3 regions of the Thioalkalivibrio sp. ALE21 genome follow, and region 2 is predicted to be linked to each of the others. Evidence: predicted binding sites of a transcription regulator. Region 2 holds the regulator's gene; each other region holds the start of a gene.
What was found. Region 2 encodes sigma-54, which starts transcription at its own class of promoters, with help from an activator protein. Its sites were predicted from a motif close to TGGCANGNTNCNTGCTT; they were not measured.

Region 1 (7,868 bases), on a different contig from region 2:
GGTGCCTACGGGCACGGACACGCCCACGGCGGTCACGGCCATGGCCACTCGCACTGACCCGGAGCTGGATGACCCGGGGCTGGCACGGCGGCGTCTCTGGCAACTGGTGAGCCCCACGCTGCCGGTGGGGACCTACAGCTATTCCGGCGGCATGGAATGGGCCATCGAGGCGGGCTGGATCGCGGACGAGGACGCGGTGGCCGACTGGATGCAGGGCCAGATCCGCCACAGCCTGAGCCGGGTCGACATCCCCCTGCTCGCACGCCTGCACCGGGCCTGGCTGGAGGACAACGACGCGGCCGTCGAACGGTTCAGTGCGTGGCTGAGCGCCAGTCGCGAGACCCGCGAACTGCGCGCCGAAGACCGTCACCTCGGGCAGGCGCTGGCGCGCCTGCTGTCCGAGCTCGATCTGAACGAAGCCGACCGGTGGCAGGGTCATCCCGACGCCACCTGGGCCACGCTGTTCGCGCTGGCGCTGGTGCGCTGGTCCATCCCCGTCGAGGAAGGGGCCGAGGCAATCCTCTGGTCCTGGTGCGAGAACCAGGTGGCGGCCGCGATCAAGCTGGTCCCGCTTGGGCAGACCGCCGGCCAGCGCGTGCTCCACCGCCTGGCCTCGACCATCGGCGAGGCGGCACGGGAGGGGCTTGCGCGGGACGACGCGGCGATCGGCGGCACAGCCGTCGGTGTCGCCATCGCCAGCGCCCTGCACGAAACCCAGTATTCACGCCTGTTCCGCAGTTAGCGAAATTCCCAGGAGGCACCCATGTCACTGAATCCCCGAGTCCTGCGCGTCGGCATCGGCGGGCCGGTCGGCTCCGGCAAGACCGCCCTGCTCCAGGCCCTGTGTCAGCGCATGCGCGAGATGTACAGCATCGCCGTGGTCACCAACGACATCTACACCCGCGAGGATGCCGAGTTCCTGACCCGCCACGATGCGCTGGAGGCCGAACGCATCGTCGGGGTGGAGACCGGCGGGTGCCCGCACACGGCGATCCGCGAGGATGCCTCGATGAACCTGTCGGCCCTGGCCGACCTCGGCATCCGTTTTCCCGGCCTCGAGGTCGTATTCGTCGAGAGCGGCGGCGACAACCTGTCCGCGACGTTCAGCCCGGAGCTGTCCGATCTGACGATCTACGTGATCGACGTCTGCGCGGGCGACAAGATCCCGCGCAAGGGGGGGCCCGGCGTGACCCGTTCCGACCTGCTGGTGATCAACAAGATCGATCTCGCCGAGGGGGTCGGTGCATCGCTGGAGGTCATGGACCGCGACAGTCGGCGCATGCGCGGCGAGCGCCCGTTTGTCTTCACGAACATGCGCACGGGCGAGGGCCTGGATGAAGTCGTCCGGTTCATCATCGAGCATGGAATGCTCCCCGCCAGGGAATCGGCCTGAGCAGCGACCGCCCGGCGGACGATGCACACCCGTGCGGCAACCTCCGCCCCATCACGAGACAGATGCACCATGTGCATGCAGTCCGCCCTCCCCTCCCGACCGGAGATGACTGCGGACACCGGGCGCAAGACCCCGTTTTCCGTTCATGGCACACAGCTTGCTGCCCCGGGAATGTCCGGCGCCGGTATTACGGAGTGCCGGGTTGTTCCCTGGAAACGATCCCTAGCGGAGAACGGAGACAATCGATGCATCCAAACACGAGCCACCCCCCGCAAATTTCGCTCGCGCGCCGGGCCACCCGCACCGCCACCGGTGTCGCACTGGCCCTGGGCCTGGCAACCGGCGGAGGCATAACCGCACAGGCCGATGAAGATCCGATCAAGGTGGGCATCCTCCACTCGCTGTCGGGCACGATGGCCATCAGCGAGACGTCCCTCCGGGACGTGGCCCTGATGACCATCGAGGACATCAACGAAAACGGCGGCCTGCTGGGCCGCGAACTCGAACCGGTGGTGATGGACCCCGGCTCCGACTGGCCCACCTACGCCGAACACGCCCGCGAGATGATCGAGCGCGAGAACGTGGACGTCATCTTCGGCTCGTGGACATCAGTGTCCCGTGAAGCGGTCCTGCCGGTCCTCGAGGAACTCAACGGGCTGATGTTCTATCCGGTCCAGTACGAGGGCGAGGAGTCCTCGCGCAACATCTTTTACACCGGCGCCGCGCCGAACCAGCAGACCCTGCCCGGCGTGGAATATCTGATGAGCGACGAGGGCGGCGGCGCCGAGCGCTTCTTCCTGGTCGGCACTGACTACGTCTTCCCGCGGACCACCAACCGCATCGTGCGTGCCTATCTGAATGCCCACGGGATTTCGGACGACGCCATCGAGGAGGTCTACTTCCCGTTCGAACATGCCGATTTCCAGACGCTGGTCAGCGACATCGACAGCTTCTCCCAGGATGGCCCCACCGCGGTGATCAACACCATCAATGGCGATTCCAACGTGGCGTTCTACCAGGAGCTGGCCAACCAGGGCATTGATCCCATCGACGTTCCGGTACTGGCGACTTCGGTGGGCGAGGAAGAACTCCGCGGCATGGACACCGACCCCCTCGCGGGCCACCTCGCCGCCTGGAACTACTTCATGTCCATCGAGACCCCGGAGAACGAACGCTTCACCGAGCGGTGGATGGAATACGTGGAACAGGAAGGCCTGTCCGGCGGTTCCGACCGGGTGACCAACGATCCGATGGAAGCCACGCACATCGGCATGCGCATGTGGGCCCAGGCGGTCCTGCAGGCAGGCACGACGGACGTCGACGCCGTTCGCCAGGCGGTGTACGGGCAGTGCGTCGATGCGCCGTCCGGGTTCGAGGTGTGCATGGACGACGAGAACCACCATCTGCACAAGCCCGTGATCATTGGCGAGATCCAGCCGGATGGTCAGTTCTTCCCGGTCTGGGAAACCGATGACGTGGTCCGCGCCGAGCCGTGGAGCGATTACGTCGAAGGTAACGAAGACCGTGTAGCGAACTGGCGCTACCCCTGGGTCTGCGGCGACTGCGAAGAACCCACCTACGACCTGCGCTTCTGAGTCCGGGTACGTCCGGCCGGCACCACACCGGTGCCGGCCTTCCCGATTGCCCCCCGCGCATCCGTGGCGGGGCACCCTGAGGAGAGAGAATCATGCGACTCACCGCACGTGTCGCCACCGGCCTGCTGTGCGCGCTGCTCGTGACGCCCCTGCTGTCACCGGGCGCATCGGCGGCCATGGAAGAAGCCCGGGAACAGGCCGAGCAGCTCGAAGAAGAGCAGGAAGAACAACTGGAAGCCGAACTGGCCGAAGTCAGCGACGAAGGGCTTGCCGAAGATACGGCAGAACTCCTGCGGGCCATGGCCACTCAGGACATCCGGGCGCTGCAGGCCGCCATCGAGGACATCGCGGCCAGTCAGGACGCGGACACGCTGCCCGCCCTGCTGGCGCTGCGCGACCGTCGGCTGTTTTTCACCGATGACGAGACCCTGATCATCGAGGATGCCCGCGACGGGACATTCCGGGAGGCCATTACCGGTGAACCCCGGGAGGATCTGGACACAGGCGATCTGAACGAACCGCGTGCGACCAACCCCATCCGCCGGATCCTGCGCCCGACCATCGGCGCGCTGCAGATCTTCGCGGACGACCCGGCCGCCCGCCTCGCCGCGGCCGAAGAACTGGCGGAACGCCCCCGTCCGGAGATGCGCGATGCCATCGTCGCCGCCCTCGACGAGGAAACGGGCGCGGAAACGGAACGCCTTCTGAACATTGCCCTGGCCCAGCTGGACCTCGACAGCGAGGACGATGCCCGTCGGCTGGAAGCCGTCGAGATCGTGGCCGAGGTGCGGGCCAGTCGCCTGCGCAGCGATCTGCAGGCCCTGCTGGAACGCGACGACGACGGCCAGCCCGTGGAGACGAACCCGGAGATCCGCGAAGCCGCCGCGGCCGGGGTTCGTGCAATCGAGCAGCGTGAACGCACGGCCCGCTTCGTGTCCGACCTCGTCTATGGACTTTCGATGGGCAGCGTGCTGCTGCTGGCCGCCATGGGCCTGGCGATCATCTTCGGTCTGATGGGCGTGATCAACATGGCCCACGGCGAACTGCTGATGGTCGGGGCCTACACGACCTTCATGACCCAGGCCCTGTTCGCCCTCCTGATTCCGCAGCATTTCCATTACTACCTGATTGCAGCGGTCCCACTGGCCTTTCTGACGGCCGGTGCCGTGGGCATTGCCATGGAACGCGGCGTGATCCGTTTTCTTTACACTCGTCCGCTGGAGACGCTGCTGGCCACCTGGGGCATCAGCCTGGTCCTGATTCAGTCCGTCCGCATGATCTTCGGTGCACAGAACGTCAGCGTCGCCAGCCCGCCGTGGTTCTCCGGCAGCGTGCAGATCATGCAGGGGGTCAGTCTGTCCACCTCGCGCGTCGGGGTCATCGTGTTCGCGATCTTCGTCGTCGGGCTGGTCTGGGTGCTGATGAACCGGACGCGTCTGGGCCTCGAGGTCCGCGCGGTCATGCAGAACCGGGACATGGCCGCCTGTCTGGGCGTCCCCGCGCGCCGGGTCGACATGTGGACCTTCGGCATGGGCGCCGGCGTGGCCGGCCTGGGCGGGGTCGCGCTGTCCCAGATCGTGAACGTGGGCCCGGAGATGGGCCAGAACTACATCGTGGAGTCGTTCATGGTCGTCGTGCTGGGCGGCGTGGGCAGTCTGTTCGGTCCCGTGCTGAGCGCGCTGGGGATCGGCGTGACCACCAAATTCCTGGAACCGGCGGTCGGCGCCGTACTCGGCACCATCATCGTGTTCGCCGCCATCATCCTGTTCATTCAGTGGCGTCCTCAGGGGATCTTCGCCCTGAAGGGCCGCTCGGCCGACGATTAGGAGACCGTCTTCATGCATTCGTCCAGCGCAATCTCCCATCTCGGCCGGCTGCACGGCGGGACCGCCTGGGTCATCCTCGCGATCCTCGCGTTCCTGGCACTGGTGGTGGTCCCGGTGCTGTACTGGTTCGTGCCCCCCGATTCCCCGTTCCACATGCCGGGCTGGATGGTCACCCTCGCGGGTCGTTTCCTCGCCCTGGCCATGGTCGCCCTGGCCCTGGATCTGATCTGGGGCTACACCGGGATCCTGTCCCTGGGCCACGGGGTCTTCTTCGCCATGGGCGGCTACGTGATGGGCGCCCATCTCACGCGGGTCAGCTACGAGGACCGCCTGCCCAACTTCCTGCAGTGGCTGGATTACAGCGACTGGCCCTGGTACTGGGCGGGCTTCGATTCGTTCCTCTTTACCCTGCTGATGATCGCCCTGGTCCCCGGGGTGCTGGCGTTCGTGTTCGGCGTACTGGCGTTTCGTTCCCGGGTCCGGGGGGTGTATTTCGCCATCATTACGCAGGCGCTCACCTTCGGCGGGATGCACCTGTTCTTCCGCACCGAGACGGGGTTCGGCGGCGACACCGGACTGACGAACTTCACCTATCTGCTGGGGCTCGATCTCGGCACCCCGCAGGCCCGGCTGGTCCTGTTCTGGGTCTCGGCCTTCGCACTGATCCTGGCCTACCTGCTGTGCCGCTGGATCGTGACCTCCAAGCTCGGGCGGGTCCTCACGGCCGTGCGGGATGCCGAGAACCGCGTGCGCTTCACCGGTTACGATCCGCTGCGCTACAAGCTGTTCGTCTGGGTGGTCTCCGCGGTCCTGTGCGGGGTCGCCGGCGCGCTCTACGTCCCGCAGACCGGCGTCATCAACCCCTCGGAAATGGTGCCCTCCGCATCCATCGAGATGGCGATCTGGGTCGCGCTGGGGGGCCGAGGAACGCTGGTCGGGGCCATCCTCGGCGCCGGCGTGGTGAACGTGGTCAAGACCTGGGCCACCAGTGCCCACCCCGATCTCTGGCTGTTCATCCTCGGCGGCATCTTCATCTTCGTCACGCTGCTGATGCCACGCGGGGTGATCGGCCTGTTTTCGCGCCGCAAGGAGGGCAAGGCATGAACGGCGTGTCGCAAAGTCTCGAACGGTTCCGCGAGACGATGCGCCGGGACCGGGTGTTCGACCTCGTCAACAACCCCGCGGAGAACCCGGCGCTCGACGTCTCGCACGGCATGGCGCTGTACCTGGAGGGCATCACCAAGTCGTTCGACGGATTCCGCGCGCTGGATGACCTCACCCTGTACATCGGCGACGGCGAACTGCGCTGCATCATCGGCCCGAACGGGGCCGGCAAGACCACCCTGATGGACGTGATCACCGGCAAGACCCGTCCGGATGCGGGCACCGCGTGGTTTGGCAACCGGATCAATCTGCTCCGTCTGAAGGAACACGAGATCGCGGGCAAGGGGATCGGGCGCAAGTTCCAGAAGCCGACCGTCTTCGAAAACCATTCGGTGCACGAAAACCTGGAGCTGGCCCTGCACGCCGACCGCGGCCTGCTGACCAGTCTGACCTGGAAACTGAACGGCGAACAGCGGGATCAGCTGGACGAGACCCTGGAGCTGATCGGCCTGACGGAGCGGCGCGACGCCCCGGCCGGCTCGCTGTCGCACGGGCAGAAACAGTGGCTGGAAATCGGGTCGCTGCTGATGCAGAAGCCGCGCCTGCTGCTGGTGGACGAGCCGGTGGCCGGGATGACCGGCCAGGAGACCGAGGCGACCGCCGAACTGCTGACCAGCCTCGCCGGCCGCCATTCCGTGGTGGTGGTGGAACACGACATGGACTTCGTGCGGTCCATCGCCCGCCAGGTCACGGTCCTGCATCAGGGCAGCGTTCTCGCCGAGGGCCGCATGGACGAAGTTCAGGCCGATCCGCGGGTACGCGAGGTCTACCTGGGCGAGGAGGACTGAGTCGTGGCACCGATCCATACCGGGACCATCCGCACGCCCGCGTCTCGAACATTCCACGGGAGGACCTGAACGTGCTTCGGATCGAAGGCCTCAACCAGTATTACGGCGGCAGCCACATCCTGCGCGACATCGACCTGGACATCCTTGAAGGCAGAACCAACTGCCTGATGGGCCGCAACGGGATGGGCAAGAGTACGCTCCTGAAATGCGTGATGGGCCTGCTGCCGATCGCGAGCGGGAAGATCCTGTTTCAGGGCGAGGACATCAGCCGCCGCAAGCCCCACGAACGCGGGCGGCTGGGTCTGGGCTACGTGCCCCAGGGCCGGGAGATCTTCCCGCGCCTGACCGTGGAGGAAAACCTGCAGGTCGCCCTCGCCAGCAAACGCTCCCGCGACATTCCGGAACGGGTGTATGAACTCTTCCCGGTGCTCAAGGACATGGCACGCCGCCGCGGTGGCGACCTGTCGGGCGGGCAGCAACAGCAGCTGGCGATCGGCCGTGCCCTGGTGCTGAACCCCTCCATCCTGCTGCTGGACGAACCGATCGAGGGCATCCAGCCGAACATCGTGCGCGAGATCAGCGACGTCATCCGGCTGCTCAACACCGAGATGGGCCTGACGATCCTCCTGGTCGAACAGAAGCTGCCGTTTGCCAGGGCCACCGCCGACCGCTTCGACATCATCAACAACGGCCAGATCGTGGCCGGCGGCGAAATGGGCGAACTGAGCGATGACCTGGTCCGGGAGCACCTGACCGTCTGACGCGTTCCGTTCGTTCGTCTTCAGGTGTGGCGTCCGGGCTTCAGACGGTCCAGGCGCAGGCGCTGGCGGTGGTCGAACAGGCGGCTGGATGCGAACCACACCGCGCCGATGGCGCCGAAGCCGGTGCCGGCGGCGATCAGGAACATGATCAGGATCTGGTACTTGACCGCCTCCACCGGCGGGGCGCCGGCGAGGATCTGTCCGGTCATCATGCCCGGCAGGCTGACGATGCCCGCGGCGGCCATCGCGTTGATGGTGGGCATCAGTCCGGAACGCGCCGCCTCGCGGCGCATGGTGGTGACGGCCTCGCTCCACGACGCCCCCAGCGCCAGCCGGCCCTC
Region 2 (7,868 bases):
TGCCGTCACCGGCGCAGCCGGTCGCATCGGCCGGGTCCTGCTGCCCGAACTGCTGCACACCCCGGAGGTGGAGCGGATCATTGCCCTGGATCGCGAACCGGCGGACTTCCCCGGGGCCGCGACCCTGCCGGCGGACCGCTACGACCTGCGCCAGAAGGATCTGGCGCAACTGACGCCCGAAGACCTCGCCGGGACCGATACCCTGGTGCATCTGGCCTTCCAGCTGATGGGCGGGCACGGCGGACGCCAGCGCCACGACCGCGACTGGGTGCGCCGGCAGAACGTGGAACTGTCGCGGTCGGTCTTCGCGACCGCCGCACAGGCCGGTGTGCGCCATGTAGTGTTCCTCTCCAGCGCCGCGGTCTACGGCCCGTGGCCGGACTCGCCCGTCCCCCTGGACGAGGACCGGCCGCTGCGCCCGCGCTTCCCCTACGCCGAGGACAAGGTCGCCACCGAACAGGCCCTGGAGGCCACGGGGCGCGACTATCCCGATCTGGTCTCCACCGTCCTGCGGCCGCCCGCGGTAGTCGGGCCGCATGCCCACCCGCTGCTGCAGCGGATCGCCCGCAGCCGCCTTCACCCGGCCGGGATCGACGCGCCGGTGCAGATCCTGTGGGAAGAAGACGCCGCGCGGGCAATCGCCGCCGCGGTCACCCGCCGCGCCCCGGGCTGCTTCAACCTGGGCACCGAACCGGTGTGGTCGCTGCGTGCCATGGCCCGTTACGGTCGGCGCCTGACCCTGCCGGTACCCGCCGGCCTCATTCGCAGACTGCACCCGCTGGCCTGGCGCCTGAGCGCACGGGCCGGTGATCCGGGCTGGGTGCGCGGGCTCGACGGCCCGCTGGTCCTGGACTGCACGCGCGCACGCCGGGAACTCGACTGGCAACCCCGGGTCACGACCCCGGAGTGCCTCGAGCGCCTGCGGGTCGGCAATCGATAGGGGGCGACCGGACCACGCATGCTGCTGCCGCTGCTCGCCGTCGTCGGTGGTCTCGTGCTGCTCGCCGCCAGTGCCGATCGCTTCGTGTTCGGCGCCGCCGGCCTGGCGCGCGGGCTCGGGGTCTCGCCGGTGCTGATCGGCCTTACCGTAGTCGCCTTCGGCACTTCGGCCCCGGAGATCATCGTCTCGCTGCTGGCCAGCCTGCAGGGAGCGCCGGGGCTGGCGGTGGGCAACGCGATCGGCTCGAACATCGCCAACCTGGGACTGGTACTCGGGCTGGCCGCCCTGATCGCCCCGATCATCGCCGGTCACGGGCTGGTACGACGCGAACTGCCACTGTTGCTGCTGGCCACGCTCGGTGTGCTGTTGCTGCTGCTGGACGGCCGGCTGGCGCGGGCGGAAGGGGTGATCATGCTGGCCGGCCTGATCGCGGTCGTGGTCTGGATGATCCGCGCGGCCCGCCACCCCGGCACGCCCCCGGAGTCCGACCCCGGGCTGGCCCCGCCCCCGCCGGCGGCCACGCCCGGCGGTCTCCCGACCGCCCTGGGGTGGCTCGCCGGCGGTCTGGTGGTGCTGCTGGCGAGCAGCCAGGCGCTGGTCTGGGGGGCAGTCGAGATCGCCACCGCCCTGGGAGCCGGCGAACTGCTGATCGGCCTGACCCTGGTCGCGATCGGCACCAGTCTGCCGGAACTGGCCACCACCGTGGCCAGCGCGCTGCGCCGCGAAACCGGCATGGCCCTCGGCAACGTCGTCGGTTCCAATCTGTTCAACCTGCTGGCGGTGCTGGCGGTACCCGCCCTGATCGCGCCGCTGGCGGTGGAACCCGCAGTGCTGACCCGTGACTATCCGGTGATGCTGGCCCTGACCGTGGCGGTGCTGCTGGCCGCCCGCTTCGGCTCGGGACGCATCACCCGCTGGCACGGAGCCCTTCTCCTTCTGGCCTTCAGCGGCTACCTTGTGACTCTCGCAATCACGGCACCGGCATGGATCTGAACCCCGACACAACCCGCAAGCTTGCACTGGCCGTCCTCGAAAATGAGGCCGACGCGGTGCGCGGCCTCACCGCGCGCATCGACGACGCCTTCCTCGCGGCCTGCCGGCACATCCTCGCCTGTCGCGGGCGGGTGGTGGTTACCGGCATGGGCAAGTCCGGCCACATCGGCAGCAAGCTGGCGGCCACCCTCGCCTCCACCGGCACGCCGGCGTTCTTCGTGCATCCGGGCGAGGCCAGCCACGGCGATCTCGGCATGATCACCCGCGACGACGTAGTGATCGCCCTGTCGAACTCCGGCGAGACCGACGAGATCCTCACCATCCTGCCGCTGATCCGACGCCTGGACGTCCCGCTGATCGCGATGACCGGCAACCCCGGCTCGCGCCTGGGCACCGATGCCAGCGTACACCTGGATGTCAGCGTGGAACACGAGGCCTGCCCGCTGGGGCTGGCGCCGACCTCCAGCACCACCGCGGCCCTGGCGATGAGCGATGCCCTGGCGGTGGCGGTGCTGGACGCGCGCGGCTTCACCGCGAACGACTTCGCCCGCTCGCATCCCGGCGGCCGCCTCGGGCGTCGCCTGCTGATCCACGTCGGCGACATCATGCATACCGGCGAAGCGATCCCGCGCATCGCACCAGACGCGCCGCTGAAGGATGCGCTGTTCGAGATCACCCGCAAGGGGCTGGGGCTGGTGATCGTCAGCGACCCGGAGGACCGGATCCTGGGGGTCTTCACCGACGGCGACCTGCGCCGCACCCTGGACCTCGGCCACAGCCTCGACAGCCTGACCATCGGCGAGGTCATGACCCGCGACGGCCACACCGCCGGTGCCGACTGGCTGGCGGCCGAGGCCCTGGAGATGATGGAGAGCCGCCGGATCAACGCCCTGCCGGTGGCCGACGCCGACCGCCGCCTGCAGGGGGTCATCAACATGCACGACCTGCTGCGCGCGGGGGTGGCCTGATGAACACCGAAACCGACCTTTCCACCCTGCAGCGGACCACCCGACTGTTGATCCTGGACGTCGACGGCGTGCTGACCGACGGCGCGCTGTTTCTCGGCGACGGTGGCGAACAGTACAAGGCCTTCCACAGCCGCGACGGCCACGGCCTGCGCATGGCCATGGACGACGGGCTGGAGGTCGCAATCCTCACCGGGCGGCAGTCGGCGGTCGTGGAGCATCGCCTGCGGGATCTGGGCATCCGTCACTGCATCCAGGGCCGGCGGGACAAGGGCGCCGCGCTGGCGCAATTGCTGGAGCAGACCGGGCACCGCGCCGCCGAGGCCGCGTTCGTGGGCGACGACGTGGTCGATCTGCCGGCGATGCGCAGGGTTGCCCTGGGCATCGCGGTCGGCGACGCCCATCCGTTCGTGCGCCAGCACGCGCAGTGGGTCACCACGGCCGATGGCGGGCGCGGCGCGGTGCGCGAAGTCTGCGAGGACCTGCTGGCCGCGCGCGGCCGCCTCGAGGCCGTGCTCGAAAGCTACCTGCACGCATGAACCCGGATCCGCGTCGCGCCCTGCTCGCCGCCCGGCTGCTGACCACCGGGCTCCTGCTCGCCGGGCCGGCAGCGGCCGAGCCGCCTGCCGAACCCGCGGCCGACGCCGAACCCACGCTGCAGATCGAGGGGTTTACCGCGCATGTCACTGGCGAGGACGGGCGGCCCACCCACCGCCTGCAGGGGTCGCGGCTGCGCGAATACGACCGGGATGCGGTCCAGTTCATCGATGACCCGGAGCTGGATCTGCTGGACCAACGGGGCCTGAACTGGACCTGGCGGGCCCCGCGCGCGGCGCATCAGCCCGATCGCGAACTGCTGCATACCTTCGGCCACACCCGCGGCGTGCGCCCCGAACGCAACGAGCGCGTGCGCACGGTGATCGAGTCGCGCGACGTGCGCGTGGCGCTGGACACCCGGCTGACGACCTCGTCGGCGTCGAGCACTCTGGAACAGCCGGGACTGTTCCAGCGGGGTACCGGCCTGCGCGCCGACCCGCAAGCGGATACCATTGAACTGCTCGCCGAGGTCTACACGCTGTACAGCGACCTGCCGCAGGAGGACCGCCCGGAATGAACCCGGCCACAACCGAACATCGCCGCGCGGGCATCCGCCGACCGGCCCCGCTGCTTGCCGTGGCGGGCGTACTCGCACTGATCCTGGCAGCCCCGCCGGCGACCGGCCGCGAGGATGCCCTGCCGGTGGAGATCACCGCGGACCACGCCGAGATGGACGAACGCGCGGGCACCGGCACCTACACCGGCGACGTAATCGTGGTGCGCGGCGATGCCACGCTGGAAGCAGACCGCGTGATCGTGCACATGCGCGAGCGCCGCCCCTACGAGATCGAGGCCCACGGCGAGCCCGCACGCCTGGAGTCGCCCGATCCCGAGACCGGCGAGATGCGCATCGCCGAAGGGCTGCGCATCGACTATTTCCTCGACGAGGAACGCGTGATCCTGACCGAACGGGCGCGCGTCATCACCGCCGCCGAGGATGCCCGCGGGCAGCGCATCACCTATGACCTCGAGCGCGACGTGATCCGCGCGGAACGCGGCGACACCGACGACGAGCGCGTGCACATCCGCCTGCAGCCACGCGAGGACGATCCATGAGGCCCGCGGCCGACGGCCATCTGGTCGCCCGCGAGCTGAGCAAGCGCTATGGCCAGCGTACCGTGCTGGACGCAATGGACGTGGACCTGGTGCCCGGCGAGGTGGTCGGCCTGCTGGGACCCAACGGGGCCGGCAAGACCACCTGTTTCTACAGTCTGGTCGGCCTGATCCGGCCCAATACCGGGCGCATCACCCTGGGCGGGCGCGACATCACGCAGGCCCCCATCCACGAACGCGCCCGCGCCGGGCTGGGCTATCTCCCGCAGGAGGCCTCGATCTTCCGCCGCCTGTCGGTCCAGGACAACCTGCAGGCAGTGCTGGAACTGCGGCCCGGACTGGACCGCCACGAGCGCCGCCGCATTGGCGATGCCCTGATCGAGGAATTCCAGCTCGAAACCGTGCGCCACAGCCCCGGCATCGCGTTGTCCGGAGGCGAACGGCGGCGCGCCGAGATCGCCCGTGCGCTGGCCGGTGATCCGCGGTTTATCTGCCTGGACGAACCCTTCGCCGGGGTCGACCCGATCTCGGTCAGCGAGATCCAGGAAGTGATCCGCCACCTGGCCGAACGCGGCATCGGCGTACTAATCTCGGACCACAACGTGCGCGAGACCCTGGGCATCTGCCACCGCGCCTACATCCTCAGCGAGGGGCACCTTCTGAGCGCGGGAACGCCGGAGGAACTGCTGGACGATGCCCGCGTGCGCGAGGTCTACCTCGGCGAAAATTTCCGCCTGTGACACCGATCGCCACATCCGGCCGGTGCACAAGGCCACAACAAGGGATTACTATTCACTTATGGTGAACAACGCCTCTCCCAACTCATGCTGAAGCCCGGGCTGAACCTGCAGCTCGGTCAGACGCTGACCATGACGCCGCAGCTGCAGCAGGCCATCCGGCTGTTGCAGCTCTCGACGCTGGAGCTCCAGGCCGAGATCCAGCAGGCGCTGGAAAGCAACCCCATGCTGGAACAGGCCGAGGACGACGAACTCGGCGCCGATGGCGAAGAAACCCCGGACCCCGGCACCGAGGGCGAGAACGAGACCGCCAGCGATGCCGCCGCCGGCACCGGCGAAACGGTGGACGCCGGCGGTTCGGAGGATGTCATCCCCGACGAACTGGTGACCGACACCCGCTGGGAAGACATCTACGACGCCAGCGCCAGCCCGCGCGGACTGGACGACCGCGATCCCCTGGAAAACACCTCGGACGACGATGGCGGTGGCCTGCAGGACCACCTGCTGTGGCAGCTGCATCTGTCGCACCTGACCCCGCGTGACCAGCGCATCGGCGCCGCCCTGATCGACACCATCAACGGCGACGGTTACCTCGAGGGGGACGTCGAGACCCTGGCCGACACCATCAGTCAGGGCGAGGACACCCCGGTCGGCACCGACGAGGTGGAGGCAGTGCGCCACTGGCTGCAGCACTGCGACCCCCTCGGGGTCGGGTCGCTGGATCTGCGCGAGTGCCTGGAGGTCCAGCTGGGCGAGCTGGCGCCGGACGCGCCCTCGCGCGAAGCCGCGCGCGCGGTCCTGGAACACGGCATGGACGCCCTTGCCCGGCGTGACTACAAGGCACTGCAGCGCCAGAGCGGCGTGCGCGATGCCGACGAGCTGGCCGCGGCCCTGGACCTGATCCGTACGCTCAACCCGCGTCCCGGCGCCCAGATCAGCGAGACGCCGCCGGAATACGTGGTCCCGGATGTCTACGTGCGTCATACCGACCAGGGCTGGCAGGTCGACCTGAATCCCGAGATCGCCCCGCGCATTCGCGTCAACGACCTCTACGCCGGCATGGTCCGCCAGGTCTCCGATGCCCGCGACAGCGCATTCATGCGCGACCAGCTGCAGGAGGCGCGGTGGTTCATCAAGAGCCTGCACAGCCGCAACGACACCCTCCTGCGCGTAGCGCGAGCGATCGTCGAACGCCAGCAGGGGTTCCTGGAACACGGCGAGGTGGCGATGCAGCCGCTGATCCTGCGCGACATCGCCGAAGCCCTGGAGATGCACGAGTCCACGATCTCGCGGGTGACCACGCAGAAATACATGCACACCCCCCGCGGAGTGTTCGAATTCAAGTATTTCTTCTCCAGTCACGTGGGCACCAGCGACGGCGGGGAATGCTCCGCGACCGCGATTCGTGCCATGATCCGCGAACTCATCGAAGAGGAAACGCCGGGCAAACCGCTCAGCGATTCCCGCCTCGCCCAGATCCTGGCGGATCGGGGCATCAACGTGGCCCGACGTACCGTGGCCAAATACCGGGAGGGCATGAACCTGCCATCCTCCAGCGAACGCCGCCAGATGGCCGCCATGCCGACCGGAAGCAAACCGAAAGGAGCCTGACCCATGCAGATCAACCTCACCGGACACCACGTCGAAATCACCGACGCCCTGCGCGACTACGTCAACGAGAAATTCGAGAAGCTGGAACGCCACTTCGACAAGGTGATCGACGTGCACGTGGTGCTGACCCACGAGAAGACGCAGAAGCTGCACAACAAGGCGGAAGCGAATCTGCAGGTCACCGGCAACCACATCCACGCCGAGGCCAGCCACGACGACATGTACGCCGCCATCGACGGCCTGATCGACAAGGTCGACCGCCAGCTGATCAAGCACAAGGAGAAGGTCAAGGACCATCATCGCGCCGAAGGCCACCAGCGCAACCGCGAACAGACCCCGTAAACCGATGAACCCGGCCGAGCTCATCACCCCGGAGCGCATCGGACTGGAAGCCGACTGCTCCAGCAAGAAACGAGCGCTGGAAACCCTCGCCGATCTGCTGGTGGACGGGGCCGCGGACGGGCTGGCGGCCAGCGCCGCGTTCGAAGCCATGTCGGCCCGCGAAAAACTGGGCTCCACCGGGCTCGGCCATGGCGTGGCGATTCCGCACGGCCGTCTGGCCGAGCTGGATACGCCCCGCATCGCGGTCCTGCGTCTGGATCAGGGCGTGGATTTCGAGGCCATGGACCACGAACCGGTGGACATCCTGATCGCCCTGCTGGTGCCGGAAGAGGCCACCAGCGAACACCTGGACCTGCTGGCCCAGCTCGCACGCGGCCTGTCGCAGCCGGACACCCTCGCCGGCATCCGGCGCGCCGCGGACAGCGCGGGGGTCCAGCAGGCCCTCACCCGGGCCCTGGGAGACACCTGACCATGGCCGACCGGGCGGAGGCGGCAGGCGACGGCACCGCGAGCAACATCACCATCGCCGCGCTCACGCGGGCGATGGGGAGCCGTCTGGACCTGCGCTACGTCCACGGGGAGGAGGCCGCGGGCGACCGCGAACTCCTGGGAGTCGGCGATGGCGACCTG
Region 3 (7,868 bases), on a different contig from region 2:
CAACGTGGTCAGTGCTCCGTTCGAGGCGCCGGTGGAGGAAGAAATCGTCGAGGCAGAACGCCCGTTCTGGACCCAGGCCTGGTTCATGGAGCTGGCCAAGCTCATCGGGGCGCTGATGCTGGCCCTGATCATCCTGCTGACCGTGATCCGTCCGGCCCTGAAACATCTGATGAGCGGTGCAACCGCGCGCCCGGCGCAGCAGCCGCAGGCGGAGTCGGACGAGAATCTCGCCCTGACCGACCAGAGCGGGGAATCTGCGGCCGGTGGTGGCGGTCCCAGCGGTGAGGGCTCCGCGGTGGCTTCGCTGACCGGGCCGGAAGAGGATCAGCAGGAGATGGACCTCGAGGCCGTGCGGGGGATGGTGAAGGAAGATCCCAAGCGCGTGGCGCAGGTAATGAAGACCTGGTTGAACGAAGATGGCCGATAGCAAGAAGTCCAAACTGGATGGCGCGGAACGGGCGGCCGTGTTCATGATGAGCCTCGGTGAGGATTCCGCCGCCGAGGTCATGCGCCACATGGGGCCCAAGGAGGTCCAGAAGATCGGCGCGGCCATGGCCAACATGGAGCGCATCTCGCGCACCGACGTGAACGCGGTGCTGGAGGACTTCTCCGGGCACGTGCGCGAGCAGACCGCGCTGGGTATCGGCGCCGATGATTATGTACGCAGCGTGCTGCAGAACGCGCTGGGCGAGGACAAGGCCGAGGGCCTGATCGACCGTATCCTGCTGGGGCGCAACTCCAAGGGGATCGATGCCCTGAAGTGGCTGGACCCGCGCGCGATTGCCGACATGCTGCGCAACGAGCACCCGCAGATCGTCGCCATCGTGATGTCGCACGTGGACGCGGATCAGGCCGCCGAGACCCTCAGCTATCTGCCCAAGCGGGTACAGTCCGACGTGGTGATGCGCATCGCGACCCTGGACGGGGTGCAGCCCTCGGCACTGCAGGAGCTGGATGACATCCTCGACCGTCAGCTTTCCGGCAACAACACCGCCAAGACCTCGATGGTCGGCGGGGTGAAGACGGCCGCGGACATCATGAACCTGATGGACGGGTCGCGCGAGGCGGAGATCATGGATACGGTCAGCGAGATGGACCAGGATCTGGCCGGCCGTATCGAGGAGCTGATGTTCGTCTTCGACAACCTGATCGACGTCGACGACCGCGGGATCCAGACCCTGCTGCGGGAGGTGTCCACCGAATCCCTGGTGCTGGCGATGAAGGGTGCCGACGACGACCTGAAAGACAAGATCTTCAGCAACATGTCCAAACGCGCCGCCGAAATGCTGCGCGAGGACCTGGAAGCCAAGGGGCCGGTGCGCGTGTCCGAGGTCGAGGGGGCGCAGAAGGAGATCCTGCAGGTCGCTCGCCGCCTGGCGGAGAACGGTGAGATCGTGCTTGGCGGCAAGGGCGGGGAGCAGATGCTGTGAGCGTGCACGACGCCGGGTCCGCCAGCGCGGCCTCCCTGTGGGAGCCGCCGGAGTTCGACGAGAACGGCAACGAGCCGGAACAGCGGCGCCTGCCCACCGCCGCCGAGATCGAGGCGATCGAGGAAGAGGCGCGCCAGAACGGTTTCGAGCGGGGCTACGCCGAGGGCCATGAACTGGGCAAGCAGGAGGCCGAAAAGGCGGCGCGGGCGCGCGAGGAAAAGAAGCTGCGCGAGGCCGTGGCGGCCCTGGAGTCGGTGGGTCAGGGGCTCAGCGATCCGCTGGCCGATGCCGCGGATTCCCTGGAACCGGAACTCCTGTCGCTGGTGACCGCGCTGGCGCGCCAGGTGATCCGGGTGGAGCTGCAGACTCGTCCGGAGATCATCCGCGAGGTACTGGATGAGGCGATGCGGCAGCTGCCGGGGCGCAATCGCAGCGTGCGGGTCCATCTGAACCCCGAGGACCAGGCCCTGGTCGAGCAATGGGGGTCCGCGCAGGCGGGCGAGATCAGCTGGGTCCCGGACCCGGAACTGGCGCGCGGTGGCTGTCGGGTTGAGGCGGGTGCGTCCGAAGTGGATGCCAGTCTGGAGCGCCGTCTGCGGCAGGCCGTGGAGGCCATCTGGGACGGCCACGCGAACGTGCCGGACACGGATCCGGAGCCGCGCGAGCCGGTCGAGGCCCCCGCGCATGACAGGGCTGCCCCGGAGAAGCGAGAGGAACCCGGGGACGATGCGTCGGCCCGTGATGAGGAGGATCCGGCATGACCGCCAGTATTCGCGATGCCCATACACGCCAGCGCGACGGGCTCACCGCGGGCCTGCGCGAACGGCTGGAGCAGTCGCGCGGGCGGGTCGAACGGGTGGCGGCCCCGCAGTCGCAGGGGATCCTGTCGCGCGTGACCGGTCTGACCCTGGAGGCCGAGGGCCTGCGCCTGCCGCTGGGCGGCCGCGCCCTGATCCATGGCGAACGGGGCGAAACCGTGCCCGCCGAGGTCGTCGGATTCCAGAACGACCGGACGTTCCTGATGCCGGAGGAGGCGGCCGCCGGGCTGGTGCCCGGGGCCCGCATCGAGCCGGTGGACACCCAGCGTTCGGTCCCGGTGGGCAATGGCCTGCTGGGGCGGGTGATCGACGCCCGTGGCGAGCCACTGGACGGCCTCGGGCCGATCCGAACGCATGACCGCGCCACCCTCAACGGACAGCCGATCAACCCGCTGTCGCGCGCCCCGGTGCGCGAGCCTCTGGATACCGGCGTACGCGCGATCAACGCGCTGCTGTCGGTCGGGCGCGGCCAGCGGCTGGGGCTGTTCGCCGGTTCCGGCGTGGGCAAGAGCGTGCTGCTGGGGATGATGACCCGCCACACCAGCGCCGACGTGATCGTGGTCGGGCTGATCGGGGAACGCGGGCGCGAGGTCAACGACTTCATCCACGAGATCCTGGACGAGGAATCCCGCCGGCGTACGGTGGTGGTGGCGGTCCCGGCCGATCAATCGCCGCTGCTGCGCCAGCACGGGGCCTGGGTGGCGACCACGGTGGCGGAACAGTTCCGTGACCAGGGGCTGAACGTGCTGCTGCTGATGGACTCGCTGACCCGCTTCGCCCAGGGCGCGCGCGAGATCGCGATGGCCATCGGCGAACCGCCGGCCTCCAAGGGGTATGCGGCCTCGGTGTTCGCGCGCCTGCCGCAGCTGGTGGAGCGTGCCGGCAATGGTGACGTGGGCGGGGGCTCGATCACCGGATTTTATACGGTGCTGGCCGAGGGGGATGACCCCAACGATCCGATCGTGGACGCTGCGCGCGCGATCCTTGACGGGCATGTAGTGCTCTCGCGCGAGATCGCCGAGACCGGTCGCTACCCGGCCATCGATGTCGGTGCATCGATCTCGCGCGTGATGAGTGCGCTGACGACGCCCGAACACGAGAAAGCGGCACGGCGGTTCCGTGATCTGGCCGCCACCTATCAGCGCAACCGCGACCTGATCTCGGTGGGGGCCTACCGCAAGGGTGCCGATCCACACCTCGACCAGGCCGTGGCGATGCATGACCGGCTGGAGCAGTTCCTGGCGCAGGGCACGACCGAGGCGGTGGATTTTGCCACCGCGCGGGATCAGCTGATCGCACTCACCGGGGGCGGGGCATGAATCCGCAGCGCATCGAACGGCTGTTGCGCATCCGCCAGATCGGCGAGACCGAGGCGACTCGCGAACTGGGCGAACGCATTGCTCAGCTGAACGCCGCCGAGGCCCAGCGCGAGCAGCTGGAAACCTTCCAGCAGGAATACCTGGCGGCCTCCATGCCGCAGGACCCCAACACCCTCAAGTGGCTGGCCGGCATGCGGCAGAAGCTGCGCGAGGCGCTGGAACAGCAGGCCCTGCGCATCCAGGCGGCCGAAAGCCAGGTGGAGACGGCTCGCGAGCAATGGCTGGAACACCATCGCGACTGCATGTCGCTGGAAAAGCTGCTGGAACGCACGCGAGCCGAAGACCAGCGTCATCAGGCCCGGCGGCAGCAGGTGGAGCAGGACATGTGGGCGACCCGCCAGGCCTTCGCACGGGAACCGGAATCCGGTGAACGTACGGTGAACTGGCAGGAATCTTGAAAGGCACGAGTACGCAGCCCCCGCAGGGGCGGACGCGCGCGGTGCGCGCAACAGGCGAGGACGGGACATGATCGCAGCACAGGCATCGGGACAGGGGCTGGGAGCGCTGGCGCAGCTGCTCGACGGCGGCGAGGGTATGGATCGGCTCAAGGAATTGAAAGACAAGGGAAAAGGCGGGGAAGACGGTTTCCTGAAGGCACTCCGCCCGCAGCTGGAAGCGATGCTGGGCGCGCTCGGGGTGGATGATTCCGAGCTGGCCGAGCTGGATCTGGAAGGACTGATCCAGCGGTTCCAGGATCTCCTGCAGGGGCAGGATCTGACCGCTGTGGACGGCATGCAATTGCCGCCCGGCTGGCTCACCGGCGAGGAAAGTGACGGAGAGATCGACGGCCGCGAGCTGCGCAGTCTGCTGGAAGACGGGCCCGAGTCCGGAGCGGCGGGCGACGGCATCCCGGTTTCCCTGATGCGCCTGTTCCTGCAGGCCGGCCCGGAAGGGCAGAACCCGGGGTCGCGGCTGCAGGAACTTGCTCCGGGGGCGCTGACCGGCGGTGGCTCGCGTGAAGGGACCACCGAGGTCCTGGCCCAGTGGCTGACGCAGGCCTCGGAATCGGCGCGCAGCGGCCGTGAGAATGCGCAGGCACTGGCCCAGCCGGCGACCCAGGCCTCCGATGCCGAGGGCGCGCGGGGCGGCGGGATGCGGCTGGATCTGACCCGTCTGCTGCAGACTTCGGGCGATCGCCAGCTTGCGGAGCAGATCCAGATGATGGCGCAGGCCCGTGGCGGGCGCACCGAGATGAAACTGCATCCGCCTCAGCTGGGGGTCCTGGATGTGCGGGTCAGCATGGAGGGGGATCGTGCCAGCGTACAGTTCTTCAGTACCAACCCCGTGACCCGCGAGGTGCTGGAAGCGGCAATGCCGCGCCTGCGTGACAGTCTGGCCGACAGCGGGCTCGAGCTCGCCGATGCCTCGGTGTCGGATGAACCGCCGGAGGATTCCGCGGATACCGAGATGGCCGGCGACGGTTACGGCGGCGGGGATGAGCCCGGTGTCGCCACGGGTGCGGATGGCGAAGGGAGCGATGAAGAAGAAGGCCCCGTCGCCCCCGGCAGCACCCTTTCCTTCCTCAACCGTCGGGTGGACCTCTTTGCCTGAGGCCCGTTCCGGCAGACCGCCCGCCAGAATTTCGACGCGTCGCTCGGACGAACAACCGGTTCGTTGACGCATGAATCGGGCGGCGCCTTGACCCCGCGGGGTATCTTTTCCACTGAAAAGACCACAACCTGCTGTTTCTAAAATAATCTTTGTTCATGGCACCGCGCTTGCTTGGGTTCGGGCAGCGAATCCACGCAACGCGGGTGTGTCATGGCGGAGAAGGAAGTCGAACTCGAGAACAAGGGGGGCGGCGGCAAGAAATGGATGATCATCATCCTCCTGGTCGTCGCCGTTCTGCTCGCCGGCGGCGGAGGCGCGGCCGCCTGGTTTCTGCTGTCTCAGGAGGCTGACGAAACGGCGGAAGATCTGCCGCCCGAGCGCCACTATTCATCGCTCGATCCCATGACGGTGAACATCGATGCCCCGGGAAGCGTGCAGTTCCTGCGCGTGCAGATCGGTCTGGTGTCCACCGACCCGGCGGTCCTGGAAGCCGTGGAGGATCATCTTCCCGTAGTCCGCAACGACATCCTCGGCGTCCTCTCGGATCAGGAATATACCGAGCTGAACACGCGGGAAGGCAAGGAAGCGCTGGCGGAGGACCTGACGGCCACCGTCCGTGCGATCCTGGAGTCGCGCGAAGCGCCCTTCGATCTGGAGCGCGTGGTGTTCACCGAACTGGTCATGCAGTAAGGCGCGCGTCATGGCACAGCAAACCGACATCCTGAGCCAGGACGAGATCGACGCGCTGCTGCACGGCGTCGATGCCGGTGACGTCGAGACCGAGGAGGAAGAGTTCCCCAGCGACGGTCAGGCGCGCGAATTCAACTTTGCTACCCAGGACCGGATCGTGCGCGGGCGCATGCCCACGCTCGAGATGATCAACGAGCGCTTTGCCCGGCATCTGCGCGTGCGGCTGTTCAACATGCTGCGGCGTTCGGCCGAGATCTCGGTCAGCGGCACCCGGCTGACCAAGTTTTCCGAGTACATGCACTCGCTGTTCGTGCCCACCAGCCTGAACCTGGTGCGCGCGCATCCACTGCATGGCACCGGACTGTTCGTGTTCGATCCCAAGCTGGTGTTCATCCTGGTGGACAACTTCTTCGGCGGCGACGGGCGCTTCTACACCCGCATCGAGGGCCGTGACTTCACCCCGATGGAAATGCGGGTGGTGCACAGCATCCTCGAGGGCGCGTTCGAGGACATGACCAAGGCCTGGGAGCCGGTCATGGACATCGACTTCGAGTTCCTCAACTCCGAGGTCAATCCCCAGTTCGCGAACATCGTGAGCCCCACCGAGATCGTGGTGATCAACGAATTCCACATCGAGCTGGATGGCGGCGGCGGCAATCTCCACGTGACGCTGCCGTATTCGATGATCGAACCGATCCGCGAGCAGCTGGATACCGGTATCCAGTCGGATCGCTCCGATGTCGATCAGCGCTGGATGAACGCCCTGCGGGAAGAGGTTCAGGACGCGGACGTGGAGATCGCCTCGGTGCTCACCGAGGCGGAGGTCACCGTGCAGGAGCTGCTGGACATCAAGCCGGGCGACATCATTCCGGTGGACATCCCCGAAGAAGTCACTCTGAAGGTCGAGGATATCCCGCTGCTGCGCGGCAAGTTCGGGGTTTCGAATGGCCAGAACGCGATCAAGATCAACGGTCGCGTACAACGATAGGGAAGAGGACAGGACGATGGCAGACGACGACAAGCGTCCGGATCAGGAAACCGAACAGGGCGACGGCGAGGAGTCGGTGGATCAGGATGCCCTGGCCGATGAATGGGCTGCGGCCCTGGCGGAGCAGGATGACAGCTCCGGGGGCGAGGCGGAGGACCCCGACGCACTGTTGGCCCAGGCGCAGTCCAATTCGCACGAGAGCGATGCGGCCAACGCCGCGTCCACTGGCACCGGCGGCCGCAGCAAGGCGGCTGCCGGGGGCGAAAAGGAACGCAAGCACAAGCCGGATCCCAACGCACAGCCACTGGAACCGGATGAACTGACCGATTCCGGGGGCGGCGAAGAAGAAGACGTGAATCTGGACATGGTGCTGGACGTGCCGGTGACCATCTCCATGGAGATCGGCCGCACCCGCATCCCGATCCGTAACCTTCTGCAGCTCAACCAGGGTTCGGTCGTGGAGCTGGAACGCCTGGCCGGGGAGCCGCTGGACGTGCTGGTCAACGGGACCCTGATCGCGCACGGCGAGGTCGTGGTGGTGAACGAGAAATTCGGGATCCGCCTGACCGACGTGATCAGCCCCAGCGAACGCATCCGGAAGCTGAAATAGTCATGTGCTCGCGTGTTCTTCCCGGATCGCTCTGGCTGCTGGCGCTGCTGCCGGCCGGCGCCCTGGCCGACGAGGACGGCGGCGCAATGAACGCTGCGGCCTACCTGACGCAGCTGATTGGCGGGCTGATGATCGTGATCGTGGCGATCGTGGTGCTGGCCTGGGTGCTCCGGCGCACCCAGGGGAGCGTGGGCCACGGTCGGCAGATGATCGATGTCCAGTCGGTCCGCTCGGTGGGTGCCCGTGAACGGCTGATGCTGGTTCGCGTGGGTGATGAACAGGTGCTGATCGGCGTGGCGCCCTCGGGGATCCGCACGCTGCACACCATGGAGACGCCGGTCGAGGTGCCGGCCGGGGGCGAAGGCCCCGATTTTTCCGGCGTGCTGAAGCGCGCGGTACGTT

Region 1: a site for sigma-54 is predicted at 1,540-1,556, ahead of urtA (urea ABC transporter substrate-binding protein). Genes of this name have one in related genera too.
Region 3: a site for sigma-54 is predicted at 5,335-5,351, ahead of D893_RS03120 (flagellar basal body-associated FliL family protein). Genes of this name have one in related genera too.

What each region holds. Positions count from the first base shown of each region.
Region 1 is NZ_QKMA01000011.1:24,577-32,444, forward strand. Features, by position in the region: gene ureE (urease accessory protein UreE) at 1-57, shown strand, start outside; gene D893_RS09740 (urease accessory protein UreF) at 41-742, shown strand; gene ureG (urease accessory protein UreG) at 764-1,393, shown strand; gene urtA (urea ABC transporter substrate-binding protein) at 1,639-2,988, shown strand; gene urtB (urea ABC transporter permease subunit UrtB) at 3,081-4,814, shown strand; gene urtC (urea ABC transporter permease subunit UrtC) at 4,827-5,918, shown strand; gene urtD (urea ABC transporter ATP-binding protein UrtD) at 5,915-6,766, shown strand; gene urtE (urea ABC transporter ATP-binding subunit UrtE) at 6,838-7,527, shown strand; gene fetB (iron export ABC transporter permease subunit FetB) at 7,548-7,868, opposite strand, start outside.
Region 2 is NZ_QKMA01000004.1:54,170-62,037, forward strand. Features, by position in the region: gene D893_RS04985 (NAD-dependent epimerase/dehydratase family protein) at 1-940, shown strand, start outside; gene D893_RS04990 (calcium/sodium antiporter) at 959-1,933, shown strand; gene D893_RS04995 (KpsF/GutQ family sugar-phosphate isomerase) at 1,924-2,901, shown strand; gene D893_RS05000 (HAD hydrolase family protein) at 2,901-3,437, shown strand; gene lptC (LPS export ABC transporter periplasmic protein LptC) at 3,434-4,012, shown strand; gene lptA (lipopolysaccharide transport periplasmic protein LptA) at 4,009-4,551, shown strand; gene lptB (LPS export ABC transporter ATP-binding protein) at 4,548-5,288, shown strand; gene D893_RS05020 (RNA polymerase factor sigma-54) at 5,373-6,896, shown strand; gene raiA (ribosome-associated translation inhibitor RaiA) at 6,900-7,238, shown strand; gene D893_RS05030 (PTS sugar transporter subunit IIA) at 7,243-7,707, shown strand; gene hprK (HPr(Ser) kinase/phosphatase) at 7,710-7,868, shown strand, end outside.
Region 3 is NZ_QKMA01000002.1:306,385-314,252, reverse strand. Features, by position in the region: gene fliF (flagellar basal-body MS-ring/collar protein FliF) at 1-427, shown strand, start outside; gene fliG (flagellar motor switch protein FliG) at 417-1,430, shown strand; gene D893_RS03140 (FliH/SctL family protein) at 1,427-2,191, shown strand; gene D893_RS03135 (FliI/YscN family ATPase) at 2,188-3,567, shown strand; gene fliJ (flagellar export protein FliJ) at 3,564-4,025, shown strand; gene D893_RS03125 (flagellar hook-length control protein FliK) at 4,093-5,178, shown strand; gene D893_RS03120 (flagellar basal body-associated FliL family protein) at 5,389-5,868, shown strand; gene fliM (flagellar motor switch protein FliM) at 5,879-6,856, shown strand; gene fliN (flagellar motor switch protein FliN) at 6,873-7,466, shown strand; gene fliO (flagellar biosynthetic protein FliO) at 7,469-7,868, shown strand, end outside.